DNA from 2 places in the Paenibacillus sp. W2I17 genome. Region 1 is predicted to be linked to the other one. Evidence: riboswitches for the same ligand, from Rfam matches in the RefSeq annotation. Region 1 holds a riboswitch; the other holds the start of a gene.
The links. A riboswitch is a leader RNA that binds a small molecule or an ion and turns the genes downstream of it on or off. The one in region 1 is predicted to bind FMN.
Positions count from the first base shown of each region.

Region 2: it holds a riboswitch for FMN, as region 1 does, so the genes downstream of both, ribD (bifunctional diaminohydroxyphosphoribosylaminopyrimidine deaminase/5-amino-6-(5-phosphoribosylamino)uracil reductase RibD) here and QF041_RS02700 (DMT family transporter) in region 1, are expected to answer to the same signal.

Region 1 covers NZ_JAUSXM010000001.1:577,832-587,635, reverse strand. Annotated here, with positions in the region: gene bcaP (branched-chain amino acid transporter BcaP) at 1-354, opposite strand, end outside; gene QF041_RS02720 (amidohydrolase family protein) at 818-2,197, opposite strand; gene QF041_RS02715 (CGNR zinc finger domain-containing protein) at 2,309-2,587, opposite strand; gene QF041_RS02710 (ABATE domain-containing protein) at 2,622-2,861, opposite strand; gene QF041_RS02705 (DinB family protein) at 2,998-3,498, shown strand; FMN riboswitch at 3,583-3,736, shown strand; gene QF041_RS02700 (DMT family transporter) at 3,881-4,861, shown strand; gene QF041_RS02695 (amidase) at 5,182-6,678, shown strand; partial or broken gene QF041_RS02690 (DUF3231 family protein) at 6,890-7,403, shown strand; gene QF041_RS02685 (manganese catalase) at 7,575-8,414, shown strand; gene QF041_RS02680 (spore coat protein) at 8,515-8,709, shown strand; gene QF041_RS02675 (spore coat protein) at 8,723-9,034, shown strand; gene QF041_RS02670 (GerAB/ArcD/ProY family transporter) at 9,100-9,804, opposite strand, start outside.
Region 2 covers NZ_JAUSXM010000001.1:74,360-84,163, reverse strand. Annotated here, with positions in the region: gene ribH (6,7-dimethyl-8-ribityllumazine synthase) at 101-568, opposite strand; gene QF041_RS00430 (bifunctional 3,4-dihydroxy-2-butanone-4-phosphate synthase/GTP cyclohydrolase II) at 672-1,904, opposite strand; gene ribE (riboflavin synthase) at 1,937-2,605, opposite strand; gene ribD (bifunctional diaminohydroxyphosphoribosylaminopyrimidine deaminase/5-amino-6-(5-phosphoribosylamino)uracil reductase RibD) at 2,668-3,771, opposite strand; FMN riboswitch at 4,095-4,263, opposite strand; gene QF041_RS00415 (hypothetical protein) at 4,433-5,740, opposite strand; gene QF041_RS00410 (peptidylprolyl isomerase) at 5,854-6,285, opposite strand; gene lysA (diaminopimelate decarboxylase) at 6,493-7,824, opposite strand; partial or broken gene QF041_RS00400 (spore germination protein) at 7,928-9,596, opposite strand; gene QF041_RS00395 (stage V sporulation protein AB) at 9,622-9,804, opposite strand, start outside.

The DNA of each region.
Region 1 (9,804 bases):
CTCTAATATCAGATCCCATCCCAGAATCCAGGCAATCACTTCGCCAAAAGCCGTATAACTATACGTGTACGCACTACCCGATGCCGGTATGCTTGAGGCAAATTCCGAGTAACACAATGCTGCGAATGCACATATGATACCTGCCAGCAAAAATGACAGTACAAGGCCCGGGCCAGCATACGTTGCGGCAGCTACACCGGTCAGCACAAAAATCCCCGTACCAATAATAGCTCCTACGCCAAGTGTGGTTAAGTCCAACGGACCGAGTGCCCGTTTCAATCTACTGCTGTTATCACACGCTGAGGCAATTGGTTTTTTACGAAATAATGAAGATCGTTGTTTGTTCTCACGCATGGTCATGTTCCTCTCGTCATGAATCTTGAATGTGTTATGGATGTAATGGAGATTGGATGGTTTTCCATCTGTTCTATGAAAAAGTCATTTGTTCTATCTTATCGATCACCTATAAAAACCTAGCGAATTCTACACGTTATCGCGTTGCTTGGTTAAATTTATTTTGAAAGATCACTTATTTTGTTCTTTTTTCGCGAATATTATCATGATCTGTTGCACGTGGATGAATATGAAAATGGATTTAAAACAAAACTGCGTATAATTTATATTATGCGCAGTTTTTATGAGCCTAATTTTCCGCGAAAAACACCTTTAACACCTTGTTATCTGAAGTTAAGAAAAAGAGAGCTCTTTTCGTCTTTTTCCGCTGTATCTTCCTCCCTTATCCTGTCTAATTCCACGATATGACGGCATGTAAAAGAGCCACATATCATTATGCGGCCCTTTATTTCTTACTATAGGTTCACGAGAAAGCAATTCTCTCTGCATCTGACATCCGGTATTGGGTTAACAAATAATCTTTGCTCTGCATCGCCGTATCCCGAATCGCATCCAGATCAACATTCAAAAGTTTGCCCTCTCGCTTCACAAGTCTACCTGCCACAAAGACCGTATCCACATTGGATGGATTGGCAAATTGCACGACAGCGCCGATTGGATCATGGACGGGGAACATATTCAGATCGGTAGTACGAATCATGATCAAATCCGCTTCCTTTCCGGGGGTCAGCGTTCCGACCTTCTGCTCCAATCCCAATGCTTGGGCACCAGCTGAAGTTGCAAATCTCAGCACTTGGCTAGACTGCAAGTTCAACTCACCAGGCATCTCACCCTGCTGCAAAAGTTGTTCATTGGCTCTGGATCGTTCAGCCTGAAGTGCAAACTTCATCTGCGAGAACATATCTCCGCCTGTGGACGTTACCACATCTACACCAAGTGTAGGGGTTCCCCCATGTTCAAGAAAATAGCCGGTGGCCGGATATCCATGACCCATCATCATTTCAACCTCAGGTGTGACCGACAAGGAAGCGCCGCTATCTGCCAGCATTTTGTATTCATCCATGCCCATGGTGTTACCATGAACGATATTCACCCGTGGACTTAACAGTCCCGCTTCGTACAAGTGACTGATCGAGCGATCCACAGATCCCCAACTGCCAAATCCGGCATGCATGGAACAGATCGCATCCAGTTCTTGTGCTAGTTCGATCTCTTTCACGGTTGTATCCCAATGACTGAACTCCGGACCACGAATGGCCAGCCCATAAGTAAGTAATTGATCCTGTGATGAAAAATATCGTTCTTTGACTCTTCTCACATCATTATTCGAATACGTGAGTTGACTATCCCGATTCCAGTAGTCCGTCTCACCAGGGACTCCGTGAGCAAATACCGCCCGAATGCCAGCATCCTGAAGTCCACGAATCAGTTCATCCGTATGGTCAGAGGAATACGGCATGCTCCAATCCAACACTGTCGTCACTCCTGCGTTAAGCGCTTCCAAGGAACCGAGCAGGTTGGCAATATAACTATCTTGTGGACGGAGCTTGCTTCCCATCGCACCATAATAGAGATTTTGCAAATAAACTGGTAACGACCAGTTGGTTCCCGCTGTTTTGACAAGTGATTCCCACATATGCCGATGCGTGTCCACCAGCCCAGGCATAATAATCATCGATGAAGCATCAATGATCTCCGCATCCGGAATATCCAGGTCGGGCTGGATCGCCATGATCAGTGAATCCTGAATCAGAACGTCCGCCCTCTTATACTGTCCAATTCGAGCATCCATCGACAACACACAGCCATTTTTCAACAGATAACTTGTCCGCACAAGACACATCTCCCATCTGATTTGGTTTGAAAGACGATCACATCCTGCTTACGAATCCGTACTGCTTCTGACTATTTTTTCGCTAGTATATATACATTATATAGTTATTGTTAGTATTTATCAATTTTGGGATTTTCGTTTCGCCCGAAATCTTCTGACCTTCATCAGATTTCCACACATCTTATCATCACAGTACTTCTGTGTTCTGCTTCGGGTATCATCATAGAACATCCAGCGACAATCCGAATTATCACAGATCCGGATCCTGCCGCCTTCTCCCTCTACCAAAGTCAAAGCAAAGTCAGCAGCTACCTCAGCCATAACCTGACTCCAATGTGCTTCTACAGCTACCAGTTGGAGTTTCAGTTCCTGATCAATTGTAGTCAATGTTCTTCTCACATGCCCTGCTTGCATAACGCCGTTCAACCATTGTTTATCTATATCCGCTTAGTGATGCTCCGGAAGACAAGCGGGCTCCAAGAGCCATCAATTCGTTCCTGAAGTTTCTCATCGACAACTCATCTTCTGGAGATGCAGGGACAGAAGCGTTAAGTTGCCATCGATCCAGAAAGTCTTGCTGCCAGCTCGCCTTCCCAAGCCTGTCCTCCGATCGATCTCCCCCACGCCAGTCGTGATAATCGCTGTTTACAAAATCGGTCCATAACCTGTCCATATATACCTCCGTTTATTGTAACCATCTAATTAAATAAAGAAGGTTACAACTCATCTTTGATGTGTTATATTAAGTGTAACCTCATTAATCAGTTTTAGCTAGTTACATCACAATTATACGCAAGGAGGAAAAGGCAATGACAAAAACAACAGCACTAGATGTGTTACTTATTCAAAAGGATGATACTTGGGATCAATGTAATTGGATTGTACCTTTGTCGAAATCCTTGGAGGGGCTTACAGCAGAACAAGCAGCCTGGATTCCACCCTCAGGGGGATTAAGCATCTGGCAGTTGGTTAACCATATGTATTATTACAACCATCGCTTATTATGTCGCATGCAAGGTAAGGAGCCCACCCTTCCTGCTGTAGACTCCAATGAATACACATTTGGGAATCCTGGAGATCCAACGGACGCAGCCGGATGGAATACACTGCTACAGGGTACAACTCGATTAGCCCAACAGTTGCGAGATCAATTGGCTGCACTACAAGAGTCAGATCTTGAAGCCGCATATATGGATTCCGAAGAGAAATGGGCACACGAACTAGCTCGCTGGGTACTCCATGATGCGTATCACGCAGGTCAGATCGTGCTCCTTCGCAGACAGCAAGGAAGCTGGAAAATCATTTTCTAAAAAAAATGCTTGAACTGCTAGCGCTTACAGGAATAAGATGAACTTATTAATGTTACAGCTTGTTCAACACACTATATAATTGAATAGGATCTTCGGGGTAGGGTGCAATTCCCAACCGGCGGTGATGTTCTTCGGAACCAGCCCGCGACTCGCTATAAGTTCTTAACAAAGGACATTTAGCGACTGACTTGGTGTGAATCCAAGGCCGACGGTACAGTCCGGATGAGAGAAGATCAACACATTGACATGCCGTTCACGGGAAGGCCTCTTTCCTGACGCATGTCCTTGGATGAGCCCCCGTTTATTTGGTATATACCAAAACGGGGGCTTTTGTCGATTTTGCCAACTGAAGATTCCGTGTTCTGACGAAGGAGTCCTGAATATGGAAAAGACATCAGCAGCATCACCTGTTTACCGCAATGAACGAAGTAATACCGGATTCTGGCTTGTAGTTCTCGGCGCCGCCTTATGGGGTGTCGACCCACTCTTCCGCATTATTTTGCTAAACACGATGACATCCACGCAGATTGTACTTGTGGAACACATCATCGTCAGTCTTATTGCCATTCCCGTGCTGTGGAAATTCCGGTCTGACCTGAAAAACCTGCGTGCTCGCCACTGGATTGCCGTGATTTTTATCTCATGGGGAGGATCAGCACTCGCAACGGTATTGTTCACCATGGCACTAACACATAATGATCCGAATACGGTACTTTTATTACAAAAAATGCAACCACTCTTCGCCATCGTGCTGGCTAAACTGTTATTAAAAGAAACCTTGCCACGTCGCTTCGGTGGATTGTTCTTCATTGCATTAGCAGGAACCTACCTGCTTACATTTGGCTTCACATTGCCATTAGGTAACTGGGACAACTGGATTCATGCTGGAAGCTTGTTATCCCTTGGGGCTGCTGCCTTATGGGGAGGTTCAACCGTTATGGGCCGATTGATGCTGGGACAGGCGCGTTATGAAACGGTCACCTCCCTGCGCTTTGTAGTTGCTCTCCCGCTTCTGATCTTTATGACGTGGAATGAAGGTGCGGCATGGACGTTTCCGTCCGGAACGGGTGAACAGACTGCTGTCATCCTCAACATTCTCGGTCAGGCATTGTTACCAGGTTTGCTCAGTCTTCTGTTGTATTACAAAGGTCTGTCGTCAACCAAAGCATCTGTTGCAACACTCGCAGAACTTAGCTTCCCGATGGCGGGTGTGTTAGTGAACTGGATTGCTTTCCGTACACTAATTACATGGGAGCAGCTGCTTGGTTTTATCCTGATCTGGGTGGCCCTCTTCGCCATTTCCAGACAGCAGGAAAGATCATCAACTGCGGCTGATGCTGCACCGAAGCTGCGTACAGAGTAAGTGGATATATCTGAGGTTCACATATCAACAAATAGTCAAATATAAAATAAAACCATTGCACATCAAATTAGATGAGCAGTGGTTTTTTTATTTCCATTACTCGATATTACTCGATTATTTTCTCAATTAGCAATATGAGCTATTAAACCTGCGCTTTATTTCTATATCGCAAATGCAAATGCCCCTCTTTTCCCTCCTCTCATACCGAATATCAAAATCATCGCGCTAAGTCTCTTCTATGTTTTGTCTTTTATCCAATCCGGTGGTACGATGACATATGGAATAAACAGATGAATTATATTCAGAGAGGAACGATCATGATGTCTTCATTCTCATATACCTCCTACGACGCCGTAGGTTTGGCTGAACTGATCCGATCCCGGGAGATATCCCCGGTTGAAATGCTGGAAGCGGCGTTTGCACGCCTTGAAGAAGTGAATCCGCAACTTAATGCGGTTATTCGTACATATGAAAATCGCGCACGGGAGGAAGCCGGTTTGGTTCGCCCTGGAGAACAACCCTTTGCCGGTGTTCCCCTGCTCCTGAAAGATATCTCGCAATCCTTGGAAGGTGAATTTCTGACTTCAGGCTCCCGTTTGTTCAGCGAGCATCGGGCATTACGCAATTCCAATTTTGTCACTCGACTCCGTGATGCAGGCTTTATCTTCATAGGACATACCAATACGCCTGAATTTGGTTTGAAAAATATTACCGAGCCCCGTCTTCATGGCCCAACTCGCAATCCATGGAATATCAATCACTCCCCAGGTGGGTCAAGTGGTGGTGCCGCTGCTGCTGTAGCTTCGGGTATTGTTCCTCTTGCCGGAGCCAGTGACGGAGGAGGTTCGATTCGTATCCCGGCTTCCTTTAGCGGATTGTTTGGATTAAAGCCAACGCGCGGACGGACACCTGTGGGGCCTGGAGTTGGTCGTCAATGGCAAGGCGCATCCATTGATTTTGCCCTATCCCGCTCGGTTCGGGACAGCGCCGCCCTGCTCGATACTTTGCAAGTCATTCAACCCGAAGCTGCGTTCCATGCTCCACTCTTTCCAGGCAGTTACTTGGCTGATATGAGCTATCCACATCAACGAAAACTGAAAATTGCATACACAACGGATTCGCCCGTGGGCACACCTGTCAGCGCAGAAGCCAAAGAGTCTGTATACAAGCTCGTTCGCTGGTTGGAAGATCAAGGTCATCATGTTGAAGAAAAACTGAGTCCAGTCAATGGAGTCAGGTTGATGGAGAACTATTACATGATGAACAGTGGTGAGATGGCCGCCATGATCTCTTCCATGGAACGATCCATGGGCCGGGCTCTGACCTCTGATGATATGGAGATTGAATCCTGGGTTCTGGCTGAAGCTGGCAAAAAGGTGTCCGCTGCGGAATTTGTACATAGCTTAGCAGAATGGGATGTAGCTGCAGCTCAGATGTCTACCTTGTTTGAACGTTATGACTTCTACGTCACACCTGTTAATGCTTTTCCTGCGCCTAAGATTGGTGAATTAACACCTCATGACGAACAGATCCGTAATCTGATGCGAATTAGTGAATTGGACAAGACCCAGCAGCAGCAACTCATCTATGAAATGTTTGAGCCGAGTCTCACCTATACTCCGTTCACCCAGCTTGCGAATCTGACAGGCCAACCTGCGATTAGTGTGCCTCTTCATATGACACCAGAAGGTTTGCCAATGGGTGTTCAGGTGATGGCAACCAAGGGACGTGAAGATTGGTTATTACATCTGGCTGGACAGCTTGAAAAGTCAGAATTATGGATCGGGATGAATGGTAACCCACTTTTTCCAGTCTAAAAATACACGTTGCACTCCTACCAGCAGACCTGTTCTGCTGGTTTTTCCTTTTTGAATAACAAGATAAAATAGTTTGGATTCATTTGGTTTACATAATAAATATGATGTTAATCTATATGACATCCTCCATTCCCTGTTCAGTGCATAATTTTATAGAATACAGGCGATCATAAGTTGGTGGTAAATTAACATACTGGAGGGAAATCAAATCATGGGTATTCTAAGTGGCAACCCCAAGAACGAGCCGATGCATTATGGTGAAATCTTTAGTGTATGGCAATGTTCCACAATAGCCAAAGGCGCTGTGTCTTGCTATCAAGCTTATATGAGTCATGCAGGAGATAAAGATTTAAAGAAAATATTGGAAGATCTGCTGGACCAAGCCAAACTCGAAATTAAAGAATGCGATACACTATTGACTGAAAATGGTATTGCCCCTGCACCAACACTGCCAGAAAAGACCACATGTTGAGTTTGAGGATATCCCGGCTGGCGCAAGATTCACAGATCCTGAGATTGCTGCAAAAGTAACAGCCGATACAGCCATGGGTCTGGTTGCTGCAAGCCAAACGATTGGGCAATCGATCAGAGAAGATATTGGCGCGCTATTTGCTAAATATCATGCGACCAAAACAGCTCTAGGCCTCCGAATTCTTCAAATGAACAAAGAAAAAGGTTGGCTTATTCCCCCACCGCTTCAAGTCAAAAGACCGGATTCAGAATAGAGTTCATTGGAAGACGTGTACAATATGTTGTAGTGAATTGAAGAGACAAAGCAGGAGAAGCCCCCATTCTTCTGCTTTGTCTTTTTGCTATTTTACTGTTTAATTTCCAATGATCAGGTTAATAAAATTTTGAATTCATTCAGAAATTTAAACATTATTGGAGGGAATCATATGTTTCGACATCAAAAAGAGTTGCAATTTGAAGTCAAAGTAGATCGTCCCGATCCCATGCTGGCACGTCAGGTTCAAGAAGTATTGGGAGGACAATTTGGTGAAATGACCGTCATGATGCAGTATCTTTTTCAGGGCTTCAATTGTCGAGGTGAAGAGAAATATAAAGATATGCTCATGGATATTGGCACCGAAGAAATTGGACATGTCGAGATGCTCTGCTCATTGATCAGTCAGTTGCTGGATGGTGCTACTCCTGAGGAACAACAACAAGCCGCTGAGGATCCTGTGACAGCTGCAATTATGGGCGGTATCAACCCACAACATCTGCTCGTCAGCGGTCTTGGTGGTTTGCCAACCAACTCAAACGGTGTTCCGTGGAATGGTTCTTATATCGTGGCAAGCGGTAACTTGCTTGCAGACATGCGTTCCAATTTGCATGCCGAGAGTCAGGGTCGCCTTCAGGTAGCAAGACTGTACCATATGACAACAGATGAAGGCGTACGGGCTACTTTCCGTAAAATGTTAGCACGTGACCGTTATCACCAGTATCAATGGATGGCAGCTATTCAGGAACTGGAGGAAAAAAACGGAGTCGTTGTTCCAGCTTCTTTCCCTCCAGAAGCCGAGCAAGAATCTCAGCCGCAGGCCTATGAATTCTGGAATCTCTCCGAGGGAACTGAATCCGCCGAAGGTTTATGGGCTACAGGAAGTGCACCTGATGGAACCGGAGACTATGTATATATCTCCAATCCTGTTCCAAAGGGACAGATACCTGAGCCCGTCATCCCTGCTACAGAACTTCATCATGACCTGGATATGAAATCAACAGACAAATAAAGTTTTGATTTCTATTTTTTAAAATATTTTGAATTAATTCTGTTTATATGATTTATAGCAGGGTACAACATAATAGAATAATCAATTCTGGAGGTGCTTAATGATGGCAACTAAGGAACTTGCATTACATGAGAAACTCGAAGTACATGAACTGCTAACTCTCAAAACTTCGTGTGCCACCAAAGCCGTAACGATGCTGGAACTCGTAAAAGACGACACACTAAAATCCTTAATCGAAGAAGATTTGGACAACTCTTCAAAAGCTATTGAAGAATTAAAATCCCTATTAAAATAAGGAGGGTTCTCTTATGACTACAACCAAAACGAAAGAAATGCTCGTTAAAGCCATTGCTCCCATGGATGATTTGGCCATTGCTACCGATATGCTCCTCTCTGCTAAGTCAGCGGTACGTACCTATGCAATAGCTCTTACCGAAACTGCAACCCCCCGAGTTCGGAAAGTCCTTAAGGCTCAATTGGATACTGCAATCGAAACCCACCAAAAGATCGCAGATTATATGATCAAAAATGAGATGTATCATCCCTATAGTATAGAAGAGCAAGTTGAACACGATTTACAGAAGTCAGACATGGCGTTGAAATTGTTGGATGACAACTAATGGTTAACGCCTAAAGCGACTCAGTTACGACCGGGTCGTTTTTTAATTCCAGTGCATATTTCCAGCTAGTTTTTTTCGCTTTTCTGCATACCTTTTTTTCTCAGGAGAATGACAACCAATAGTAGTACGGGTAAAAAAATCTGAAATACAGGAGAAGTATAATTCAATGTGTATCCTCGCCCTATCTCAATGTGTTCTGTAAATGTCGGTGATAAAAAAGACAATCCATATAGAATAAGCGCTACTGGAAACACCCATTTCCTATAGTTCGCTCCAGTTATTCTTTCGAGTCCAATCACGGCTCCATGGAAAAATGCAGCCATTTTAATACCCAATCCGAGGAAAAGGAGTAAAGTGAACAAGGCATCCATCCGTTCAAACACTTCAGTCAAATTGATTAATTGTACTGTCTCCAAAAGCGGGAGTGTACTATAGGCAGCAATCTGAGGACCCAAGACAAAAATGATAAGTTGATTGATAAATGTTAAAGCGAGAGCCGTTAGGATATAGGCGATGATCACCGCTCTGTTAAGATTCCTTCCTTTCCGAGCATAGGGATAAAAGACCAGGAATAAGACAACCTGCCCAAATGGAAAGGATACGATCTCCGGAAAAGCAGCTTGAAAAATCGGCTTCCACCCATTCTCCATAACAGGCAAGGCCAGATCCGAGTGAAAAAGACCTGTTGTTGGAATTAAGAAACTGATTAACGCATAGCCCAGCGCCATGAGCGGAAACAGAATCATACACATGAGAAACAGTACACGATA
Region 2 (9,804 bases), 500 kb from region 1:
CGAATCCTCCCGCCAGAAAAATACAAAACCCTGCTAAGCCGTCCGAATCCGGTTTCCCGTGTTCGTCTGCGCAAAGCAGGGCACTACTATTAAATAAGCACTATTTTAGCTGTTTCGTCAAGTTTGCCATCTCAATTGCCGCCGTAGCTGCATCCCAACCTTTGTTACCCGCCTTGGTTCCGGCACGTTCAATCGCTTGTTCAATATTTTCTGTTGTAACCAGTCCAAAGATCGTAGGCACGCCAGTTTTCAGGTTAATTGCCGCTATCCCTTTAGCCATCTCGTTGCACACATAATCGTAATGCGTAGTGGACCCACGAATGACAGTTCCCAAGGTAATTACTGCATCATACTTGCCGCTCTCCGCCATTTTCTGCGCAATCAAAGGGATTTCGAACGCACCTGGGACCCAAGCTACATCCACTTCCTCATCCTTCACGCCGTGACGTTTGAATGCATCGAGCGCTGCGCTAAGCAATTTGCTCGTGATGAATTCGTTGAAACGTCCAACAACAACTCCATATCTTAATCCTTCTGATACTAAATGTCCTTCAAAAAATTGTGCCATTCATGTCATCTCCCTAACGGTATAATGTAATGTAAGTAACGGAAATCCCTAATTAATCTCTTCCATAAATTACATGGTGAACGTTATTCATCTAAAAATATATTTACTGTTCGTTTTGCTCGATATCATCAAACTTGAGCATATGCCCCAGCTTGGCTTGCTTGGTATGAAGATACACCGTATTGTCCTCGTTCTCCTCCATCTGGATCGCGACACGCTCTACAACTTCAAGTCCATATCCTTCAAGGCCTTTAATTTTACGAGGGTTGTTAGTTAACAGTCTGATCTGACGAACTCCAAGGTCTTTCAGAATTTGAGCGCCAATTCCGTAATCACGCAAGTCGGCAGCAAAACCCAAACTCAGGTTTGCATCAACAGTATCCATACCTTCCTCTTGCAGCTTATAGGCTTTGAGTTTGTTGATCAGGCCAATACCCCGACCTTCCTGTCTCATATAGAGCAGTACGCCATTGCCTTCCTCGTGAATCTGTTTGAGTGCCGCATCAAACTGCGGACCACAGTCACAACGATGCGAATGGAACACATCACCTGTCAAACATTCAGAGTGCACACGTACTAGCACAGGTTTCGAACCATCAATTTCTCCTTTGACCAAAGCCACATGTTCCTTATTGTCCACAGCATTTGTATAAGCCACCGCTTGAAACTCACCAAAGTCCGTTGGCATGCGTACAGCCACTTCACGTTGAACCAGCTGCTCTTTTTCGTTACGGTAACGAATCATGTCCTGAATACTGATCAGCTTCAGATCATGTTTGCGGGCAATCTCCTGCAGATCCGGAAGTCTGGCCATCGTGCCATCTTCCTTAATCACTTCACAGATAACGCCAGCAGGGTAGGAACCACACATGATAGCGAGATCTACTGCAGCTTCCGTATGTCCGGCACGCCGAAGTACACCGCCGTCTTTTGCAATCAACGGGAACATGTGACCAGGCTTACGGAAGTCCCCAGCTTTCGCCTCAGGATCGATCAGACCTTTCACAGTAATAGAGCGTTCATGTGCCGAAATACCTGTTGTCGTATCTTTGTGGTCCACAGAAACGGTGAAGGCTGTTCCATGGAAATCCGTATTTTGTTGAACCATCGGTTTCAGGTTAAGTTCGTCCGCACGTTGTTGTGTAATCGGAACACAGACCAGACCTCTACCTTCAGTAATCATGAAATTAATGACTTCAGGTGTCGCCTTTTCGGCCAAAGCGATAAAATCGCCCTCATTCTCCCGATCTTCATCATCCACAACAATGACGGGTTTACCACGCATGAGATCATATATGGCTTCTTCTATTGTGTCCAGAATGGATTGTTCTGACATTGGTCCACCTCCAGTTTTTTTCTGTTCTCTATTTATGCAAATCCGTGATTGGCGAGAAAATCTTCACTGATACTGCGCGGCTTGCCAGCACCTGTCTCCCGATGTCCTCTCCCATACTGGAGCAGATGATCCACATATTTGCCCAAAATATCGCATTCGATATTAATGGTATCCCCTGTCTTTTTCACATTTAGTACAGTTTCACCAATGGTATGCGGGATAATGGAAACCGTGAATGCGGTATCCGACGTATGGACAACGGTCAAGCTAATGCCATCCAGTGTAACCGATCCTTTGGGGATCAGATATTTGAACAACTGGTGATCATCAGGTTTGATCTCAAACACAATTGCATTCTGATCACGTGTTATACTGCCAATCACTCCAGTACCATCGACATGGCCCTGAACGATATGTCCGCCAAAACGACCACCTGATTGCATGGCCCGCTCCAGATTAACTTTACTCCCAGATTGCAGCTGACTGAGATTGGTATGGCGGTAGGTTTCAGGCATTACATCAGCGGTAAAACCTCCACCTTCGAGCGTTGTCGCAGTTAAGCACACGCCGTTCACTGCTACACTATCACCAATCTTCAGATCGTCCATGATGGCGGAAGCTCCGATATTCAGGACCATCGCTTCGCCTTTCCGACCAATACGCCGGATCTGACCGACTTCTTCCACCAAACCGGTAAACATGCTGCCGCCTCCCTTTTTCAAGTTATAAAGAACCTAACTTACTTTTTTTCAAATTCATTTATTTATTCAGGCCACACTGGAATACCGCCAATGCTGATATTATCTCCAACTTGTTCGATCTCCAACTGATTCAATTGAATCGCCTGATTCATACGTTCCACACCCTCGAAGCGGAAGCTTCCAGGTGTATCATAACCGCCTACAATCTTTGGAGCGATAAACATCAGCAGTCGATCAACCAACCGTGCCTCCAGCATGGCTCCATTCAAGGTGCCTCCACCTTCAAGCAAAATTGAACCAATCTCACGCTCACCCAACTTGCTAAGTCCGTTTAACAGATCCACACGTGGTCCAGGACCACAGCGTATAATTTCGACGCCGTAGGCTTCCAAACGTTCAGCAGCTTCAGGACTGGCTTCGTCTGTTGTCAGCACCCATGTTGGAGCAAGACCATCCTTAACCATTTTGGCACCTACGGGAAGACGTAACTTGGAATCCACCACAATGCGCACTGGACTAATGCCTTCGACTTGCAAACGGGTTGTAAGTTCCGGATTATCGGCAATCACTGTGTCGACGCCAACCATAATTCCCTGGTGACGATGACGAAGGGCATGCACAATCTCACGAGCGGGCTCGTTGGAGATCCACTTGCTGTCTCCGCTGCGAGTAGCAATTTTGCCGTCCAAAGTAGTAGCCGTCTTCAGTGTCACAAAAGGTAGACCCGTTGTAATAAATTTAATGAATTTTTCATTCATGCGTCTTCCACGCTCACGCAGTACGCCAACTTCAACTTCAATGCCTTGTTGACGAAGCATGCTTATGCCCCTGCCGGATACTTGCGGATTTGGATCTTCACAACATACCACAACACGTTTCACCTTTTCATGAATCAGGCGTTCACTACAAGGTGGCGTCTTGCCATAATGACTACAAGGCTCAAGTGTAACGTATACCGTACTTCCTTCTGCATCACTGCCTGCCATGTTAAGTGCATGCACCTCTGCATGACCGGTTCCACGTTTCAGATGGCTTCCCAGGCCTACAATACGACCCTCTTTCACAACTACACATCCAACGACCGGATTAATCCCAGTCTGTCCCTGTGCTCGTTCCGCCATATCCAATGCAAGTGCCATATAAAATTCATCATTGATCATTTCCAAATCCGTTCACCCCGCGGTTTAAAGTCTTGTTTATTAAAAAATCCCCGTCGAACAATCAGTTCGATGGGGATGATGAGAGACAAATGTCACCAGCAGGAGTGAAATGGATACAGCACGCCAACACTTTGCCCAAAACTTCATTTCGGACAAGTGAAAATAGACACATACCTTAATGAACATCAATTACAGGTAAAGAGCTTTTATAGTGCGGCATATGTATGGAACTGTCCGGCGTAACCGGATCTTCCCTGCACAGTGCAAGACATCACACATCGTGACCGTGCAGCAATACTCCTGCTGAATGCAAACCTGTTAGGTCTGCACCTCTCCTTCTCCCATCCAGACTATACTGTCGGTTCTGGAATTACACCAGATCAGCCATCTGCCAATGGCAGACAGGTCACGGACTTTGCATCAAGTGCTGGACACATAGGTCCTTACACTTCCTGCATCACCGCCGGTAGGGAATTGCACCCTGCCCTGAAGGATTGCTTTCGTTATTACTTGGATGTTAGCACTTTAATGCCAAAAAATCAATTGTTTTTTGTTCCTTTTTGTCACATACTAACTTTTAATAAGCTAAGAAACAACAAAAAACCGCTTCCTCTTAAGGAGGTACGTTTTTTGCTTGGAGGCACATTTTCACATCCATCGTATCATTCTACATATCAGGAAAACACCAGCTCGCCATATGCTTTAATTCTTTAGCATTATGAAATGGAATGCGGTCAGGTTCTTGCAGGGGCGAAGTCGGAAGCGGGAACTCTCTTGCCACCCTTCTGACCCAACTTGTGGAATCAATCGCAATAGCCGAGCATTTCCAGCGTCCATTCGCTCTCGGTCGAAACGTCCCATGCAAATCTGCTTTTCCCGGCATCTCTGGAAAGACACCCTCCAGATATTCGACGATGACACGCTTGTCTCTGACTTCGTGACAGTATACAGTCACCCATACGCCTTCCCGGACCCGAACAGCATACACATCTCCAGACTGTACCTCCCCGGTACCTGCATCAGGAGATGCCTTTGGCACTTTTCCGCGAACACTTCTCTTCTTCTCCAATGCCCCTAAGATCGTGTCCTTTACAGCTGGACTCTCATCAGGCTTATCCGCAAGAGATATATTATTCAGATCAAAATCATGAAATATCTTGTTCAGGTTGTTCTCATTAATTCCGACAGATGAGTCCCACCACGCCAGAGGGGCCTGCACTTCAACCCGCACATTGGGGCGTGCGTCACGCTGCATGTAAGAGGTAAATTCCGTGATCATTCCGGGATGTTCCGGCGTATCCAATATGCCAATCAGAGCTAACGTCTCAAGCAAATCACGGTAGGCATATTCCTTCTGTGTAGGCAAAAGACGTTCCTTCTTGAGCGCTACTGCTGCCTTGCTGTAACGTGTTTTGGGAGGTAATTCGCGCAGCACCGTTAACACCGCACGGAATGTCCAGCGGTCGTACTCATTGGGTATTGGAAGCTCCTGCGCGGCAGCCAGCTCTCGAAGTGCCAACACATATCCAAAAGGATCACCGTCCAACGGGGTTCCATTGGTCATCCGCCAATACCATTGCAGCGTTGTGTCGGTTGCTTGATCTACACTTAATCCGCAGATCTTACAAGTGTTCGAAGATGGATATGGCGTATGTTCATGACTTGGCATACTGCTCGCAATAAGCTTGCCCGTAAGCAACGAGCGCCAGATCATGGGTGCTGACCACAAAGAGGATACAAAGGCCTGCGCTGCATCATTGATCGTCCATTGATTTGCAACTTTTTTCAGCTCAGTAATCGTTTCATCATGTTGTGGACGTACAAATCGATTCGGTTCATGCCCGGCTGCCTCAAGCGCTTCTCGATCCTTTACGGATAGACTATCCGGAACGACATGCCGCGATGCCTGCAGTTCTTCATCCCACAACGTGCGCTCACTATAAATTTGTTTTAACAAGCTTAGCTGAGTAACCATATCCAAGGTTTGATTCATCCTTTCTAATCATCGATTTCAAGTATGTAAAAAAATAAAAAAAGTGCTTCTATAAAAGAAGCACTTCATGTTTGGATCCAGTTAAGGTGAAGGTATTAAGCTTCTACAACTTCAACAGTTTCCATTTTGTCTTTACCTTCTAAAGCGTCCACGAACTCCATACCTTTAGTTACTTTACCAAATACCGTATGTTGTCCATCCAAATGTGGTTGCGGTTGGTAGCAGATGTAGAACTGGCTTCCACCTGTGTTACGGCCAGCATGTGCCATAGCAAGTGTTCCGCGCTCATGTTTGTTCGGGTTAATTTCACAGTTGATTGTGTAACCTGGGCCACCTGCACCGGAACCGTTAGGGCATCCGCCTTGAGCTACAAAGCCCGGGATAACGCGGTGGAATGTAAGACCATTGTAGAAACCGGAGTTAGCCAGTTTCTCAAAGTTTGCTACTGTGTTTGGAGCTTCTTGATCGAACAGATCGATCAGAACTTCTCCGCCGTTTGCCAATTTAATTTTCGCTTGTTTCGCCATATGTAAATGACTCCTTTCGTATTGACCATCGTTAATGGTGCCAGAACGCATGACCCTGGGCCAAGCATTACAGCACTTTTCTTAGTGTACACCGAAAATGTCTGGATCGCAAAAAAAACGGCAACTTTTTTCATGATTTAGCTCAAATACGCAAAAAGCAGACAAAAAAGGAAGTTCCCTTTTCATCTGCTTTAACTGTAAAACGAATTAGCGAGTTACTGGCTGTTTTGCAATGCGCGCTGGTACCAGGTCATTCTGGATGATATCTTGATACGTCTCACGGCGTACCACGACATCTCCTTGACCGTCTTTGACAAATACAACAGCCGGACGACGAATCCGGTTGTAGTTGCTCGCCATGGAGTAGTTATACGCACCTGTGCAAGCTACAGCGAGCAGATCGCCGCTTTCTACTTTTGGCAGATCCAGATCCCAGATCAACATATCGCCACTCTCGCAGCATTTACCAGCGACAGATACCGTTTCCTGAGCAGCCTCATTCGCACGATTCGCAAGCACGGCTTCGTACTTGGATTCATACAAAGCAGGACGTGGGTTATCGGTCATACCACCATCAACGGCAACGTATTTACGCACGCCTGGAATGTCTTTGCTTGTTCCAACGGTATACAACGTTGTTCCCGCTTCACCTACGATGCTGCGGCCTGGCTCAACCCAGATCTCAGGTACGGCATAGCCGATTTGAGCAAAATGATTTTTAACGGCATCTGTAATAGCCTTCACATATTGCGCAACTTCAAGTGGCGTATCTCCGTCGATATACCGAATTCCGAATCCACCACCAAGGTTAACTACTTTGAAAGCAACATTAAGGCGCTCATATACACTTGCTGCAAATTCAGCAACACGTTGAACAGCCATCTGGAAGCCTTCAACTTCGAAGATCTGGGAACCGATGTGGGAATGCACACCGAGCAATACCAGGTTAGACTGCTTGGAAGCCAAGTCAATCGCTTCAAATGCTGTACCATTGCCAATATCGAATCCAAATTTGGAATCCGTTTGACCTGTGGAAATATATTCATGCGTATGTGCCTCAACACCTGGCGTCACACGAAGCAAAATGTTTACTTTACGATTTTTGTCCGCTGCTACAGCCTGCAACAGATGCAATTCATTGAAGTTATCAACAACAAAGCATCCAATCTCCGCATCAAGAGCCATTTCGATCTCTTCCAGCGTTTTGTTGTTACCGTGGAAGTGAATGCGCTCAGCCGGGAAACCTGCTTGCAGTGCAGTAAACAGTTCACCATCAGATACAACATCCAGGGAAAGTCCTTCTTCAGCTGCAAGGGCACACATCGCCATTACACAGAATGCTTTACTTGCGTAAGCAACCTGGAAGCCCAATCCGGAAGCACGGAATGCTTCCATGTATTCTCTGCAACGCTCGCGAACCAATTGCTCGTCCACAACGTACAGGGGAGTTCCAAATTGTTCTTTCAGATCTGTTGCATCAACTCCGCCAATCTCCAGATGTCCTTGCGCATTTATTTTACTTGTACCATGTAAATACATAATCTGCATTCCTCACTTTTTATATACTGGAACAATTGATATTCCAATGATTTTACACCAGTATATCAAATTAGGCAGCGAGATGAATGGATTTTTCGGAAGATCATTTGTGTTTTTTACTTTTTCGCAGTTCCCCGTCCGGATCATCGGACATTTTGGTGTTGTCACGGGTTTTATTGAATGATGGACGTTTTTTATTTTCCAGCAACGGAAGCCGGAATAAAAAATTGCCCAGGGCTTTTGCATTAAACGGTATAAAAGGCCAGAGATACGAAGAATTGTACGACCGGTGAACGGTAAGCGCCAATATGAGCAATGTACAGCCCACGACCAATCCCCGGAACCTTGAATATCGCTACTGCAATGAGCAGAACTAACCTGACTAACCTGTTGGCAAGACCCAGCTCGTAACTCGGCGTAGCAAACATACCGATGGCTGCGATAGCCATATAGAGTACAACTTCATTGACAAAATATCCTGTTTTGACGGCGATATCCCCGACTAGAATTGCCGCGATCAAGCCCATGGCCGATGCCAGAGGTGTAGGCGTATGAACCGCTGCCATCCGTAATAAATCGACGCCCAGTTCGATCAGTAGAAACTGTAGAATCAGCGGTAACTTTACATTTTCCTGCGGACCAATGAAGTCAAGTCCCATCGGTTTAATCGAAGGGTCAATAACCATGAGAAGCCATAGTGGTAGCAAAAATAACGATATGAGAATCCCTGCAAAACGCACCCACCGTAAATACGTCCCCATCAATGCCGTTTGTCTGTTCTCCTCCGCATGTTCACACAGATCGAAGAAGGTCGTAGGCAAAATCATCACACTCGGGGAAGTGTCTACAAAAATGACAACTCGTCCTTCCAGCAAATGGGAAGCTGTAACATCCGGTCGTTCCGAATAACGAACGAGTGGGAACGGATTCCAACCCTTGTTGATAATCGCTTCTTCCAGCTGCTTGTCGGCTGCGGGAATACCATCGATATCCACTCGCTGTATTTTTTCACGAACGGAATCTACCTGCACTTTATCCACAATATCGTCAATGTACACCACGCAGACGTCGGTTTGTGTTCTCCGCCCCACCTGCATGATCTCAAATTTCAGTCCTGGGTCGCGTATTCTTCGACGGACCAAGGTTACATTGGTCAGGAGTGTTTCGGTAAAGCCGTCTCTGGAACCGCGGACGACCCTTTCCAATGAAGGTTCTTCCGGTGAACGAACCGGATAACTCCGGGTATCCATAATTAAGACCGAGCGGTCCCCTTCAACGAACATTGCACTCATACCAGTAAGAACCTTGTTGATGACCGCACTCATCTTCTCGACTTTTTCCACCTGAATATGGGGAATGTAACATTCAAAATAGGATTTGAGTGCATGTCCGGAGACGTCATCCGGCGTGAGATAGGTCAGTCTTTTCAACACTTCAAGCAAAATCTCATCCTTGGCGAAGCCCGTGATCATCAGCAATCCAACGTGCTTGCCACCCAGGACCATTTCCCTCATATTCACGTCGAACGATTCTCCAAGCCCCAATACCTGTTGCAGCGTATATTTGTTCTCACTCATTCGTGGGGAGATGTCATCGTTTTCCTGCCAATATTGTACGGATTCCTCAATGCTGTCGGACATCTCATTTTGTTTTTTCTTATTGTACGCTTTCTCCTCTTCTTCCTTTTGAATCTCATAAGCAGACTTGTGTAACATCTCTTCCGTTATACCTTCACTATTTTCCTGGCCTGTGTGCTCCGTTCGTTCATCCATCTTCCCATCCTCCTATGGCCACGAGTTACCGCTGATATATAAAAAAATCAAACAGGGAACCTGTCATTTTGCCCAAAATCATGGCGAGCAGTAATCCAAACAAATAAGGTTTCATGCCCAATCGTTTGGCTAATACGGGCAGTACATTGAGTACCTCAGTGAGCGCCGCGGCCAGCAGACCGATGAACACGCCACAGAACAAACCAAC